Regions from separate parts of the Eisenbergiella massiliensis genome, predicted to be linked through region 3. Evidence: predicted binding sites of a transcription regulator. Region 3 holds the regulator's gene; each other region holds the start of a gene.
What was found. The regulator NrdR, encoded in region 3, represses ribonucleotide reductase genes. The targets are predictions, from matches to a motif close to CACAANATNTTGTG.
Positions count from the first base shown of each region.

Region 1: the regulator NrdR is predicted to act here: its motif matches at 1,065-1,078, upstream of DXC51_RS12575 (ribonucleoside-diphosphate reductase subunit alpha).
Region 2: the regulator NrdR is predicted to act here: its motif matches at 1,839-1,852, upstream of DXC51_RS05765 (ribonucleoside triphosphate reductase).
Region 4: the regulator NrdR is predicted to act here: its motif matches at 1,607-1,620, upstream of nrdD (anaerobic ribonucleoside-triphosphate reductase).

Region 1 covers NZ_QVLV01000007.1:253,162-256,297, forward strand. Annotated here, with positions in the region: gene DXC51_RS12565 (ABC transporter ATP-binding protein) at 1-372, opposite strand, end outside; gene DXC51_RS12570 (MarR family winged helix-turn-helix transcriptional regulator) at 369-833, opposite strand; gene DXC51_RS12575 (ribonucleoside-diphosphate reductase subunit alpha) at 1,259-3,136, shown strand, end outside.
Region 2 covers NZ_QVLV01000003.1:123,986-127,121, forward strand. Annotated here, with positions in the region: gene DXC51_RS05765 (ribonucleoside triphosphate reductase) at 1-1,678, opposite strand, end outside; gene DXC51_RS05770 (tetratricopeptide repeat protein) at 1,923-2,972, opposite strand.
Region 3 covers NZ_QVLV01000032.1:17-3,152, forward strand. Annotated here, with positions in the region: gene sigG (RNA polymerase sporulation sigma factor SigG) at 110-889, shown strand; gene DXC51_RS26390 (YlmC/YmxH family sporulation protein) at 980-1,213, shown strand; gene nrdR (transcriptional regulator NrdR) at 1,388-1,843, shown strand; gene DXC51_RS29350 (hypothetical protein) at 1,830-2,081, opposite strand; gene DXC51_RS26405 (ABC transporter substrate-binding protein) at 2,836-3,136, shown strand, end outside.
Region 4 covers NZ_QVLV01000012.1:34,150-37,285, forward strand. Annotated here, with positions in the region: gene nrdD (anaerobic ribonucleoside-triphosphate reductase) at 1-1,332, opposite strand, end outside; gene DXC51_RS17130 (pyridoxal phosphate-dependent aminotransferase) at 1,763-2,932, opposite strand; gene DXC51_RS17135 (helix-turn-helix transcriptional regulator) at 2,959-3,136, opposite strand, start outside.

The DNA.
Region 1 (3,136 bases), on a different contig from region 3:
CTGTACCTGCGTGATATCATTGGTCAGCCTGGTCACAAGGGAACCGGTGGAAAAAGCATCAATATTTGCAAAGGAAAACTTCTGCACCTTTTTAAAACAGTCATTCCGCAGATCGGCGCCGAAGCTGATGGATGCCTTGGAAGCAAACCAGGCCCCGCCGATCCCGCCGCCCATCATAATGAAAGCAATGGCGATCATCGTCAGCCCCGTTCCGATAATATAGGGCACATCCCGGTTGGCCGCGCCCACATTGATAATCCTGGCCATATAGGCAGGCAGGATAACCTCACCGGCCACCTCTGTAATCATAAGAATCGGCCCTAAAATAAACGCATACCAGTAGGGCTTCACGTACTTCAGATACCGTTTCATTTACTGTCCTCCCCGTCCAGGCGGCTGTTCTCATCTGCCATATTTTTATAAGCCCGTTCCATAAAATCCAAAAACTGCGCCATTTCTTCATCCGTAAAGCCATCAAAAAAGCACCGGTCCGTCTCCTCAAAAATAAGAAAGCTTTTATGGATGACCTCCTTCCCCTTTTCCGTCACGCTTACCTGGTTGATTCGATTGTCGGCTTCATCCGCCAGCCGGGTAATATAGCCTCCCTTTTCCAGCTTCTTCAAAGACACTGCTATAGCGGCCGCCGAAACATCAAACTTCTCCGCCAATCCCACCTGGGAGCAGTTGGGATTCCTGTACAGCTCCATTAAAAGCCTGTGCTGCGTGGGATACACCCCCGTATGGCAGACCTTCCTGTCCAGATAACGCCGCAGCATGGTATCCACCCTGCGGAACATCCTTATTGAATTGTGCGCCAATTCCTTTCTTTCCATCTTTTTCCGGCCGCCGCTCCTGCACGGCCCCTCCTTTTCTCCATTAGTCTGCCAGTTTCTCCTGGCAAAGGTTAAAGTTAATGTGTTAACCCTTAAACTAATTAATAGTTATCTAGTTAATAATTTTAATTATAACTATAATAAAAGTCAAGCATATCTCCAATAATAACATGGAAAGAACAGATAGCTGCAGCCTGTGATAAACAATATTAGGAATCGTTCTTGTATTTGAACTAGATATAGTATATAATGGACTCAATTCGGCAAAGAAAACACTACTTTTAGTGCTGCAGCTATCTCAGTCCGCTATCTGCAGCAGCGGCCGGAGCCTGCCACACCAGATATGGTTTTAAGCAATCATACATAAAAAAACCGCCGGCCGCCGGAATTTTTTTACCAGGCGGTCCCGTTTAAAGGAGACAGAAATGGAAATCACAAAGCGCAACGGCCGCAGCGAAACCTATGACGGCCATAAAATCATTACCGCCATGAAAAAGGCATTTGAAAGTACCGGAAGTAATCCCGCCCCCTCCGTTATGGCGGATCTGCTTCATGCCGTAGAGGAAGGGCTTTCCGAACAGAATATCACCAGCGTGGAAGGCATCCAGGATCAGGTGGAGCGTACTCTGATGGAACAGGGCTTTTTTGCGGAAGCGAAAAATTATATTCTCTACCGCCAGAAGCGTTCCCTTCTCCGGGATGCCAGGGCCGCCCTCAGCCAGTCCGCCTCCGACAGGAAGCTGGAACAGGTTTTCAGAAAAATACAGAAGGATTTTCCCCAGGAGGAGTATTCCCTCCTGCATCTTTCCGCCAAGTACACCGCTTTTTCCAAACCTGACATGAAGCCGGAGGAAAAGCTGTCCGCTCTCATAAAAGCTGCCGTGGAGCTGACTACCCAGGAAGCCCCGCGCTGGGAGTTCATTGCCGCCAGGCTTCTCAATTACCAGAGCCGCCAGGCCATCGATGCACGCATGGAAGAGGCGCGCATTACCTGCTTTTATGAAAAGCTGCGCTATCTCACCGATCAGGGCTTGTATGGAAGCTATATTTTAGAACAGTACAGCCGGGAGGAAATTGAGGAAGCGGCGCTGTTTCTGGATGACAGCCGGGATGAGCTGTTCACCTACGCAGGTCTGGATCTGCTCCTCAAGCGGTACTGCATCCGCACGAAGCACCATATTCTTCTGGAAACGCCCCAGGAAATGTTCCTTGGCATCGCGCTCCACCTGGCCATGAAGGAAAAACAGAACCGGCTTATCTGGGTCAGAAAATTCTATGACTGCCTCAGCCGTATGGAGGTGACTATGGCAACTCCCACCCTCTCCAATGCGCGTAAGCCTTACCATCAGCTTTCCAGCTGCTTCATTGACACGGTGCCTGACAGCCTGGATGGAATTTACCGCAGTGTGGATAATTTTGCCCAGGTCAGCAAATTCGGGGGCGGTATGGGGCTGTACTTTGGAAAGGTGCGCGCCACCGGAAGCTCCATCCGCGGCTTTGTAGGTGCGGCAGGCGGCGTCATCCGCTGGATTAAGCTGGTAAACGATACCGCTGTGGCTGTGGATCAGCTGGGCATGAGACAGGGAGCGGCTGCGGTCTATCTGGACGCCTGGCACCGGGATCTGCCTGAATTCCTGCAGCTGCGCACCAATAATGGGGATGACCGTATGAAAGCCCATGATATTTTTCCCGCGGTCTGCTATCCCGACCTGTTCTGGAAAATGGCGAAGGAGGATCTGAATCAGGACTGGTATCTCATGTGTCCCCATGAGATACTCACCGTAAGGGGCTACTCCCTGGAAGACTATTATGGCGGGGAATGGGAAAAACGCTATCTGGAATGCATTCAGGACTCCCGTATTTCCAAACGCGTCATTTCCCTGAAGGAAATCGTCCGCCTGATTCTGAAATCAGCGGTAGAAACCGGAACTCCTTTTACGTTCAACCGGGATATCGTAAACCGCGCCAACCCCAACAGCCACCGGGGCATGATTTACTGCTCCAATCTGTGTACGGAAATAGCGCAGAACATGTCTCCCATCGAGACCGTCAGTACAGAAATCAAATCAGAAAACGGGGATACCGTCATCGTCACCACAACCCGCCCCGGGGATTTTGTTGTCTGCAACCTGGCAAGCCTCTCCCTGGGTAATCTTCCTGTGGAAAACGACGCCTGCCTTTCTGATGTGGTAGCCACCGCAGTGCGCGCCCTGGACAATGTGATCGATCTGAATTTTTATGCCCTGCCCTATGCCAAACTGACCAACCGCCGTTACCGCAGCATTGGCCTGGGCGTCAGCGGC
Region 2 (3,136 bases), on a different contig from region 3:
TATCTCCCTGATTTCCTGCGGTTTTGATTCCGGGCCATCTTTTCCTGTCATGCTTTGCCAGACGGTAGGTGGTGCTTTCCGCAGGAGTTGCTTCCAGATTGTAAAGATCGCCGTACTCCTCCTGATAGTCGGCAAGGCGTTCCCTCATATGGTTCAGCACTTCCTTGGTAAAATCCTGTGTATGTTTGCTGGACATATCCTCACGCAGCCAGTTCGCGTTCAGGCCGACCTCGTTCATTCCGATGAGGCCGATGGTTGAAAAATGATTGTCAAAATTTCCAAGATATCTCTTTGTATAAGGATACAGGCCTTCATTCAGCAGCCTGGTGATCACCTGTCTCTTGATTTTCAGGGAACGGGCGGAAATATCCATCATCTTATCCAGACGTCTGTAAAAATCTTCTTTATCAGCGGCCAGATAGGCAATACGGGGCATATTAATAGTAACCACGCCCACGCTTCCGGTGCTCTCGCCGGAGCCAAAGTAGCCGCCTGTTTTCTTTCTCAGCTCACGCAGATCCAGGCGGAGACGGCAGCACATGGAGCGCACGTCGCTGGGCTGCATGTCGGAATTGATATAATTACTGAAATACGGGGTGCCGTACTTAGCAGTCATTTCAAAAAGGAGCCTGTTGTTTTCCGTATCGGACCAGTCAAAATCCCTGGTGATGGAGTAGGTGGGAATCGGATACTGGAAGCCTCTGCCGTTGGCGTCGCCTTCGATCATGATTTCGATGAAAGCCTTGTTCACCATATCCATCTCCGGCTTGCAGTCCTTGTATTTGAAATCCATTTCTTTGCCGCCCACAATGGCAGGCAGCTCCGCCAGGTCATCCGGCACGGTCCAGTCCAGCGTGATGTTGGAGAAGGGCGCCTGCGTTCCCCAGCGGCTGGGGGTATTGACCCCGTAAATAAAGGATTCAATGCATTTCTTCACTTCCGGATAGGTCAGGTTGTCAGCCTTCACAAAAGGGGCAAGGTAGGTATCAAAGGAAGAAAAAGCCTGCGCACCCGCCCATTCGTTCTGCATGATTCCCAGGAAGTTAACCATCTGGTTGCAGAGCACGGAAAGATGTGCCGCAGGAGCCGAAGTGATTTTCCCGGTGATTCCGCCCAGGCCCTCGGTGATCAGCTGCTTTAAGGACCAGCCCGCGCAATATCCGGTAAGCATGGAAAGATCATGGATATGGATGTCCGCATTCCTGTGTGCCTCGGCAATTTCCTCGTCATATATTTCAGAAAGCCAGTAATTTGCAGTTACAGCGCCGGAGTTGCTTAAAATAAGACCTCCCACCGAGTAGGTGACGGTGGAATTTTCCTTCACGCGCCAGTCTTCTACCTTCACATAGCTGTTCACTACGTCCTTGTAATCCAGGATAGTGGACTTCATATTACGCATTTTCTCACGCTGCTTGCGGTAAAGGATATAAGCCTTGGCTACTTCTGTGTAGCCCGCCTGCTCCAGAATCTTTTCCACGCTGTCCTGGATATCCTCCACATGCACCGCTGAGTCCTTTACTTTATCCTGAAAATCTGCGGTAACACGCAGCGCCAGCAAATCAATAATGTCGTTGCTGAATTCCATACCTGTGGCGTTAAATGCCTTCATAATGACATCATTGATCTTCGTGAGCGTAAAGTCTGCCGTATCGCCGTTTCTCTTAATTACATGGAACATATTGCTTCCCCCTCTGTGATTTTACTGCTTTCCTTTAACATGTTCATCAGTCCTTTATGCTTAAAAATAGCAAGTGTCCATCCTTTCCGGATGAACACTTGCCCCCTTATCGGGCGTTGGAATCATTGTATCACCATTCCCAGGTGAAGTCAATGGACAACACAACATATTGTATTAGTGGTAAAATCTTGACATAAATGTAGTGCAAAATGACACCGGAGGCGTTCTCCGGTGTCTGAATATTTTACCGTGTCTGAAGGAATTCGTACTCTCTCTGGGCCTTTGCGTCATCCGGATAGGTACTGATATATTTCTGCATCAGTACGGTTGCCTGTTTAAAATCTCCCAGATATTCGTACGCCACAATTTCATTAAATTTGAGCACCTGCATCAGCTCGTTGCCCTCAATTGCAATCCCCGCCTGAAAGGCATTCAGCGCCGCTTCGTATTCACCGATTTTCAAATCGCACAGCCCCAGCTGGTTATATATCTGCGCGTCCGGCGTATTGCTCAGGTAATTGCTGTACACACTTGCCGCATAGTTATAATCGCCCAGCTTTTCATAGGTCTGTCCCAGCAGGCTTACCACATCCACACCGGCGTTGGAATCCTTTGCCTTTTCCAGGCTGTTCCTCGCGCTGTTGTAATCTCCCAGGTAAAAGCTCATCCTGCCCCGGTTATAATCACTCAGTTTCTTATCGTCGTTGTCAAGAACCGTCTGCAGATACCCTTCTCCCAGCTCCTGCAGCCCGTTTTCCGCACAGCTGCAGAAAATGTTAATCCGCATGTCGTAATCCTGCGGCTCAATTTCCACCGCCTTGTCAAAGTCAGCTTTCGCCGCCTCCTGGTCACCCTGTTCGATCTCGATGACCCCTTTCAGGTAATACGCCGTTTTTTCCTTGGGGCGAAGCGCCGTAATCGAATCGTAGACAGCCTTGGCCTTATCAAGCTCACCCAGCTTGTAATAAGCAGTGGCCAGATAATAATTGATATCAAAATCCATCTGCTCCACATTAAAGTCACTGTAGCTGAGCGCCTTTTCCAGATACTCCGCCGCCTTGTCGTATTCAGTAAGCCCCATATAGGCAAGTCCCTGTCCCCGGTAGGAAAGCCTTGCATCCTCCTTATTCAGCAGCGCCGCGTCAAAACACTTCAGCGCCTCCTCATAATTCAGCTGCTCAATCAGCTTCATGCCCTGGTCGATATTCTCCTGCTTACCTGTCCCGCAGGCCGGCAGCACTGCCATACACAGACTGCATAGAAGAACCATGGTCATATATTTTAACTTTATCATATTTACCTGCGCACCTGTAAATTTCCGTTGCTGTTCCTTGTCACAGAGGTTGTCCCTCTGCCCTCACGTTATAGTATAACAAATCAGGGTTCTTTTTTCATCCCTTTTTGCCAATAAATTTTCAGGTGTTCTCTGGAAAAATATGGTTATGTTTCACAAACCGG
Region 3 (3,136 bases):
ACCCTCAGACTCCTCCCCCTCTTCCATATTTTGTATTTTTTACATGGTATAATTGGCAGGAATTGTGAGAATTCTCTTTAGTAGAAAATGAGAGCAGGAGGATTCGGCAATGGCACTGAATAAGGTGGAAATATGCGGGGTAAATACTTCAAAGCTTACGGTGCTTACCAATGAAGAAAAAACGCAGCTGTTTGAGCGGATAAAAGAAGGGGATGAGGAAGCCAGACAGCAGTATATCAAAGGAAACCTGCGGCTGGTGCTCAGCGTGATCAAACGGTTTTCCAACAGCAATGAAAATGTGGACGATCTGTTCCAGATAGGCTGTATCGGACTGATCAAGGCCATTGACAACTTTGACTCCACGCTGAACGTGAAATTCAGTACCTATGCGGTTCCCATGATTATCGGGGAAATCCGGAGATTCCTGAGAGACAACAACGCCATCCGTGTGAGCAGATCACTGAAGGACACGGCTTACAAGGCAATTTACGCAAAAGAAAACCTCATGAAGCAAAACCAGAAGGAACCCACCATTGCCGAAGTGGCAACGGAAATCGGGATTCCCAAGGAAGACGTTGTGTACGCCCTGGACGCCATCCAGAATCCCATGAGCCTTTATGAGCCGGTCTACACCGACGGCGGCGACACCCTCTATGTCATGGATCAGATCAGCGATAAAAAAAATAAAGAAGAAACCTGGGTGGAGCACCTTTCCCTCAGTGAAGCCATGAAAAAACTGAACGACAGAGAATATGAAATCATTTCCCTCCGCTTTTTCGAAGGAAAAACCCAGATGGAGGTAGCGGAAATCATCGGCATTTCCCAGGCACAGGTGTCAAGGCTTGAAAAAAACGCCCTCAAGGTGATGAAAAATTACCTCAGCGCCTGAAAACCACCCGATTGAAAAATGTGACCGAAAAAATGAAAAAGCATATAATAACAGTAAAAGACCACGCGCCAAGCGGACAGGGAGACGGATATGCTTTTTTCAGAGCTGAAATGCAAGGAAGTCATAAATCTCAGAGACTGCAGAAAGCTGGGACATGTGACGGATTTTGAATTCGACCAGTGCAGCGGCTGCATCTGCAAACTGATCGTACCCGGCGGAGCCAAATGGAAATCCTTTTTTTCCTGTGACACGGATCATGTAATCTGCTACAACGATATCAAGCAGATCGGCCCCGATATTATAATTGTAGATTTGCCGGAATAACCCGGCTGAAAAAAGACGGACAAAAAACACCCATGCCCGTCTTTTTTTGCGCCCAAAAACGCTGTTCCTGCGCCTAATATCCGAACACCAGTTCCTAAGTTGACATAAAACCAAACCTTCGTTATAATAAGTAAAAATAAAGTGCCTTTTTGCGGGCATTCGGAGGTTTAAATTATGAAATGTCCATTTTGCGGCCACGACAACACAAGAGTCATCGACTCCAGACCTGCTGATGAAAACAACTCCATCAGAAGACGCCGCGTATGCGATGAATGCGGCAAACGCTTCACCACCTACGAAAAGATAGAAACCATTCCCCTCATAGTCATCAAAAAAGACAACAACAGGGAAACCTACGACCGATCCAAAATAGAAGCCGGCGTACTCCGCGCCTGCCACAAAAGACCCGTCAGCGCCAACCAGATCACACGCCTGGTAGACGAAGTGGAGACAGAGATCTTTAACAAGGAAGAAAAAGAAATCCCCAGCCAGGTCATAGGCGAACTGGTAATGGACAGACTCAAAAGCCTGGATGCCGTTGCCTACGTCCGTTTTGCCTCCGTATACAGGGAATTCAAAGACATCAACACCTTTATGGATGAACTCAAAAAAGTAATCACCACAAAATAAGAAAGAGAAAACCATGACCGAAGAAAAAAAACAAAAACTCACCGCCGCCAGGGCAAAAGTAGACAAAGCCAATAAATGGAGACTGACCTTCCTCTTCATAGCCGTCCTTTTCCTCCTCTTCATCTTTTTCGGCGGCAAATTCTTCGAACAGACCCCCTGGTTCCAAACCGCAAAACAATGGATCTACTTCATCACCGGCTGGGACCTGATTTTCGTCCTCATCAGCACCCTCATCCAATTCTATTTCACCATTAAATACAACAAAATCGTAAAATCCTAAAAAAACCTATATTCCAATACACCACTACAAAAAATCCTCCGTGCCGCCCAAGCCACAGAGGATTTTTTACAACGTTCCATTTCCACGCCCTTCTCCTTTCTATTTCGTAAAACTGTCCGCTGCCCCTCACAGTTACAGCTAAAATCCATCCAAAATCTCCTTTGGCGACATATTTTAGCCCTCCTGAATCCCTTTCTTACGATCAGCGCAAACCGCTGTCCTGCTGAACAGTTACTCTATATTCTATTACAACAATAAATACAACAATAAAATTTACCGCATGAGCCATAATACGTAGAGCGTTGCGAGCCATCCCGTCTCTGTTTTGGGGGCCGGACTGCCGGGGGAGCCTCTGCTGTTGCTTACCGCTGGGGGGGCGGCATAGTTTTCTGTAAGGGTCGTATAAAAACGCCGGTCCTTACGACGCGTCCTCTGCGTCGTTAGTACCGCTGCGTTTTTAACCGAGCGAAAGCGTGCCCGCACAGAAAACTATGCCGCCCCCCCAGCGGTAAGCAACAGCAGAGGCTCCCCCGGCAGTCCGGCCCCCAAAACAGAGACGGGATGGCCCCCCCACGCCAACGAATTATCCCATGCCTGAAATTTTTCTTGCTTTTTAACTTATTTTTGTATACAATAGGGCGGTAAAACTAAATAAAGAAAAGGTACTTTTCACGCCCAGTCGGAAAAGTGCTGAGAGAGAAAGGAAAAACACATGAAGACAAAGGCTTTGAAAAGGTTTCTTTTGACTTTAGTGTTCACAACACTAACTATTGCACTGAGCGCATGCTCAGGTGATAAGGCAGGTGAGGACTCTTCTCAGATAACGATTGGCATACCTCAGGACATTGAAGACAGTCTTGACCCCCACAAAGCGGTGGCGGCAGGAACTGAAGAGGTATTGTTCAACCTGTACGAAGGACTTGTTAAGCCGGACAGCAGCGGCGAGCTGCAGCCGGCGGTGGCGAGTGATTATCGGATATCGGAAGATGCAACCACCTACACTTTTACCCTCA
Region 4 (3,136 bases), on a different contig from region 3:
GATCATGGGCAGATGGAGGGAAACCGCGCCGATATTGAAACGGCCCACAAACACAGGTTCGTCCTTTTCATCCGCAGGATGCATGCCGCCCCTGACATACCAGGGGGAAAGGAAGGCGCGGCAGCCCATGGGGGATACGATTTTGCCGTATTTTTTATACATGCTGGCCACATAGCCTTCTCCGGTCAGGCTGAGCCAGTCGGGATACATGGTTTTGGCGGAGCACCTTACCCCTTCCTCAAACACATCCTCCAGCGGTTTTCCGGGGCCATGCAGGTTTTCATCATAGAGGAAAACAATCTTGGGGAAGAGCACCGGCTTCCTGAAGCCATCCTTTCCCTGTCCCTCCCGGCGCACCTTCAGCATGGAAACGGTGGCAAGCTTCGCAAAACGTCCGGTTCCCGTGCCCGCAGTCACTGTGATGAACGGATAATCCCCGCGGCTACTGGCCACGGTGTTGAATTTATATTCCCAGCCCTGGAAACCCTGCTCCATTTCCTTGACCACATCTGCATAGGCCACTTCTTCCGCTTTTTCTTCCGGGACACCCAGCGCCAGATATTTTTTCATATCCCGGTCAAAGGATTTCTGCGCATAAGGCTCCAGTATCAGATCCACGCTGGGCACCGTAAAGCCGCCGTACTGCTGGCTGGCGGCGCTCAGGACAATATCGCCGATAACGTCAAAGGCCACATCCAGGGTTTTCGGTTCGTTGTACCAGATATTTCCCATTTCAAAGCCGCCGGACAGGACGTTTTGTACATCGAACAGGCAGCAGTTCATGGTATCCCTTCTTGCGCTCATATCATGCACATAAATATAACCGTCCCTGCAGGCCTGGATTTCTTCCGTTGTCATAAAAAACTTCTGGTACAGCTCCTTGTTGAGCTGGTTGAAAATAAGGCTTCTCTTCGTGGAAACCAGGGCGGAATCCGTATTGGCGTTTTCCTTGTCGCCGATATACATGATGGACTGGCTCTTCTTGTACACATCGTCCAGCATACGGACAAAATCCTGCTTATAATTCCGGTAGTCCCTGTAGCTTTTGGCCACGATGGGCTTAACCTCCTCCAGGGCGCTCTCCACAATATTGTGCATCACAGGAATAGGAATCTCACTGCATTCCAGCTCATCCACCTTTTCAATGACATAGCTGCAGATTCTTCTCTTTTCTTCATCCGTAAATTTGGTAAGGGCGCGGTAAGCGCTTTTTCCCACCGCATTTATCACCTTCTGCACATTGAAGGACTCCCTTGTCCCGTCCTTCTTTACCACCTTTACATCCAGCTTTGTCTGGTATTCTTTTCCGTAATCCTGCTCTTCATTCTCCATAAGCCCTTGTACCGTATTCTCCATTTCTTCTCCTATCTGCTCCGTTGGGGCGCGTCTTTCCCGTTACTGTCAGCGCAAAAGCGGGAAAAAAATCCGGTTGCTGGAATGCGGTACGTGACGGGCACCGTACACGTTCTGCCTTTTCCCTCATCCGGTTTGCGGTATGCGTTGTCAGTTATGTAGTATAAAAGGATAGTTATGCAGCTACTGTATTCCTTCAAACACCTTCAAGCACTGCAAAAATACTATATCCTGCCAAATATACATTTCTTACCACTATATCTAGTGGCAGATATCAGTATAAAGGAATCCGGCCTCTCTGTCAATGCCTGTCGGAGGATTTTCCGCTTTTCATTTTTCTTCCCGCAACAGCCCGGATAGCCAAACTGCTGCTTCTCCTTTCCCTGTCCCGATATCTGCCTTTCTCCTGTTATCTGGAAAGGATTCCGCTCCTTCTGACTGCTTCCACAGCCTCCCTGATTGTCTCCACAGGCAGGGTGAGGGCGAAACGTACATGTCCTTTTCCCAGCTCGCCGAAGCTGCTTCCCGGCGTACACAGCACGCCTGTTTTCTCCATAAGCTCCATGACGAATGCGGTATCGTCTTCAAAACCTTCCGGTACAGGCGCCCAGGCAAACATGGTGCCTTCGCTGTCCGGCACATTCCAGCCGATGGAACGAAAGCCGCCGCACAGGGCATCCCTTCTTTTCCTGTATTCCTCACACTGGAGAAGCACAGGCTCGTCCGGCCCGGTCAGCGCTGCAATGGCTCCGTACTGCACAGGCAGGAAGGTTCCGTAGTCAATCTGGGAACGCAGCTTTTTGAAGTTCTGCACCAGCTCCCTGTTTCCGGTAAGGAAGCCCATCCTGGCCCCCGTATAGTTATAGGATTTGGAAAGGGAATAGAATTCCACGCAAACTTCCTTTGCCCCCGGAATGGAAAGAATGGAAATCCCCTGCCTTCCGTCATAAATGATATCCGAATAGGCGTTATCATGGATGATGACCAGTTCATGTGCCTTCGCCCAGGGAATCAGTTCCTCGTAAAAAGAATGGGGGGCGCATTTACATATGGGGTTCATCGGATAGGAAACTATCATAAACTTTGCTTTATCCGCCGTTTCCCCCAACGCCTCCAGATCGGGCAGCCAGTGGTTTTCCTCCGTTAAGGGATAGGTTACCAGCTTCGCTCCCGCCAGAGACGGCCCGATGGCAAAAATCGGATAGCCCGGATCCGGCACGAGGACAATATCACCTTCATCGCAGAGGGAAAGGCCCACGTGGGCGATTCCTTCCTGGGAACCATAGACGGACATGATTTCCTCCGGCTCCAGCTGCACGCCGTAGCGTTTCTGATAGCGGCTGATCACCGCGTCCGTCAGCTCCGGCAGATCCCGAAGCGCATATTTATAATTTTCAGGCTTTCCCGCCGCGCTCACCACTGCGTCGATGATCCTCTGCTGCGGCTTGAAATCCGGCGTTCCCACGGAAAGGTTATACACCTTTCTCCCCTGCCGCTCCAGTTCATTTTTCTTTTCATTTAATACCTGAAAAATACCTTCCTCATAATCCTTCATTCTGGATGCAAAATGAAGCTCCATGTCTTCCTCCTGTCTGCCGTTCCCTGTTATGCTTCCTCAAAACGGCCTTCCTCATACAGTTTGTTTATTTTTTTAAGATATTCTTTGTATTCCTCAACCACATCCGGCGGCCCGGTAAGCCTGGCCTGGATTCCAAGGCCTGTCAACCACCCGAAAAACTGTCCGCTGACAGCCACCTTCACCCGGATACGGAAGGTTCCCTCC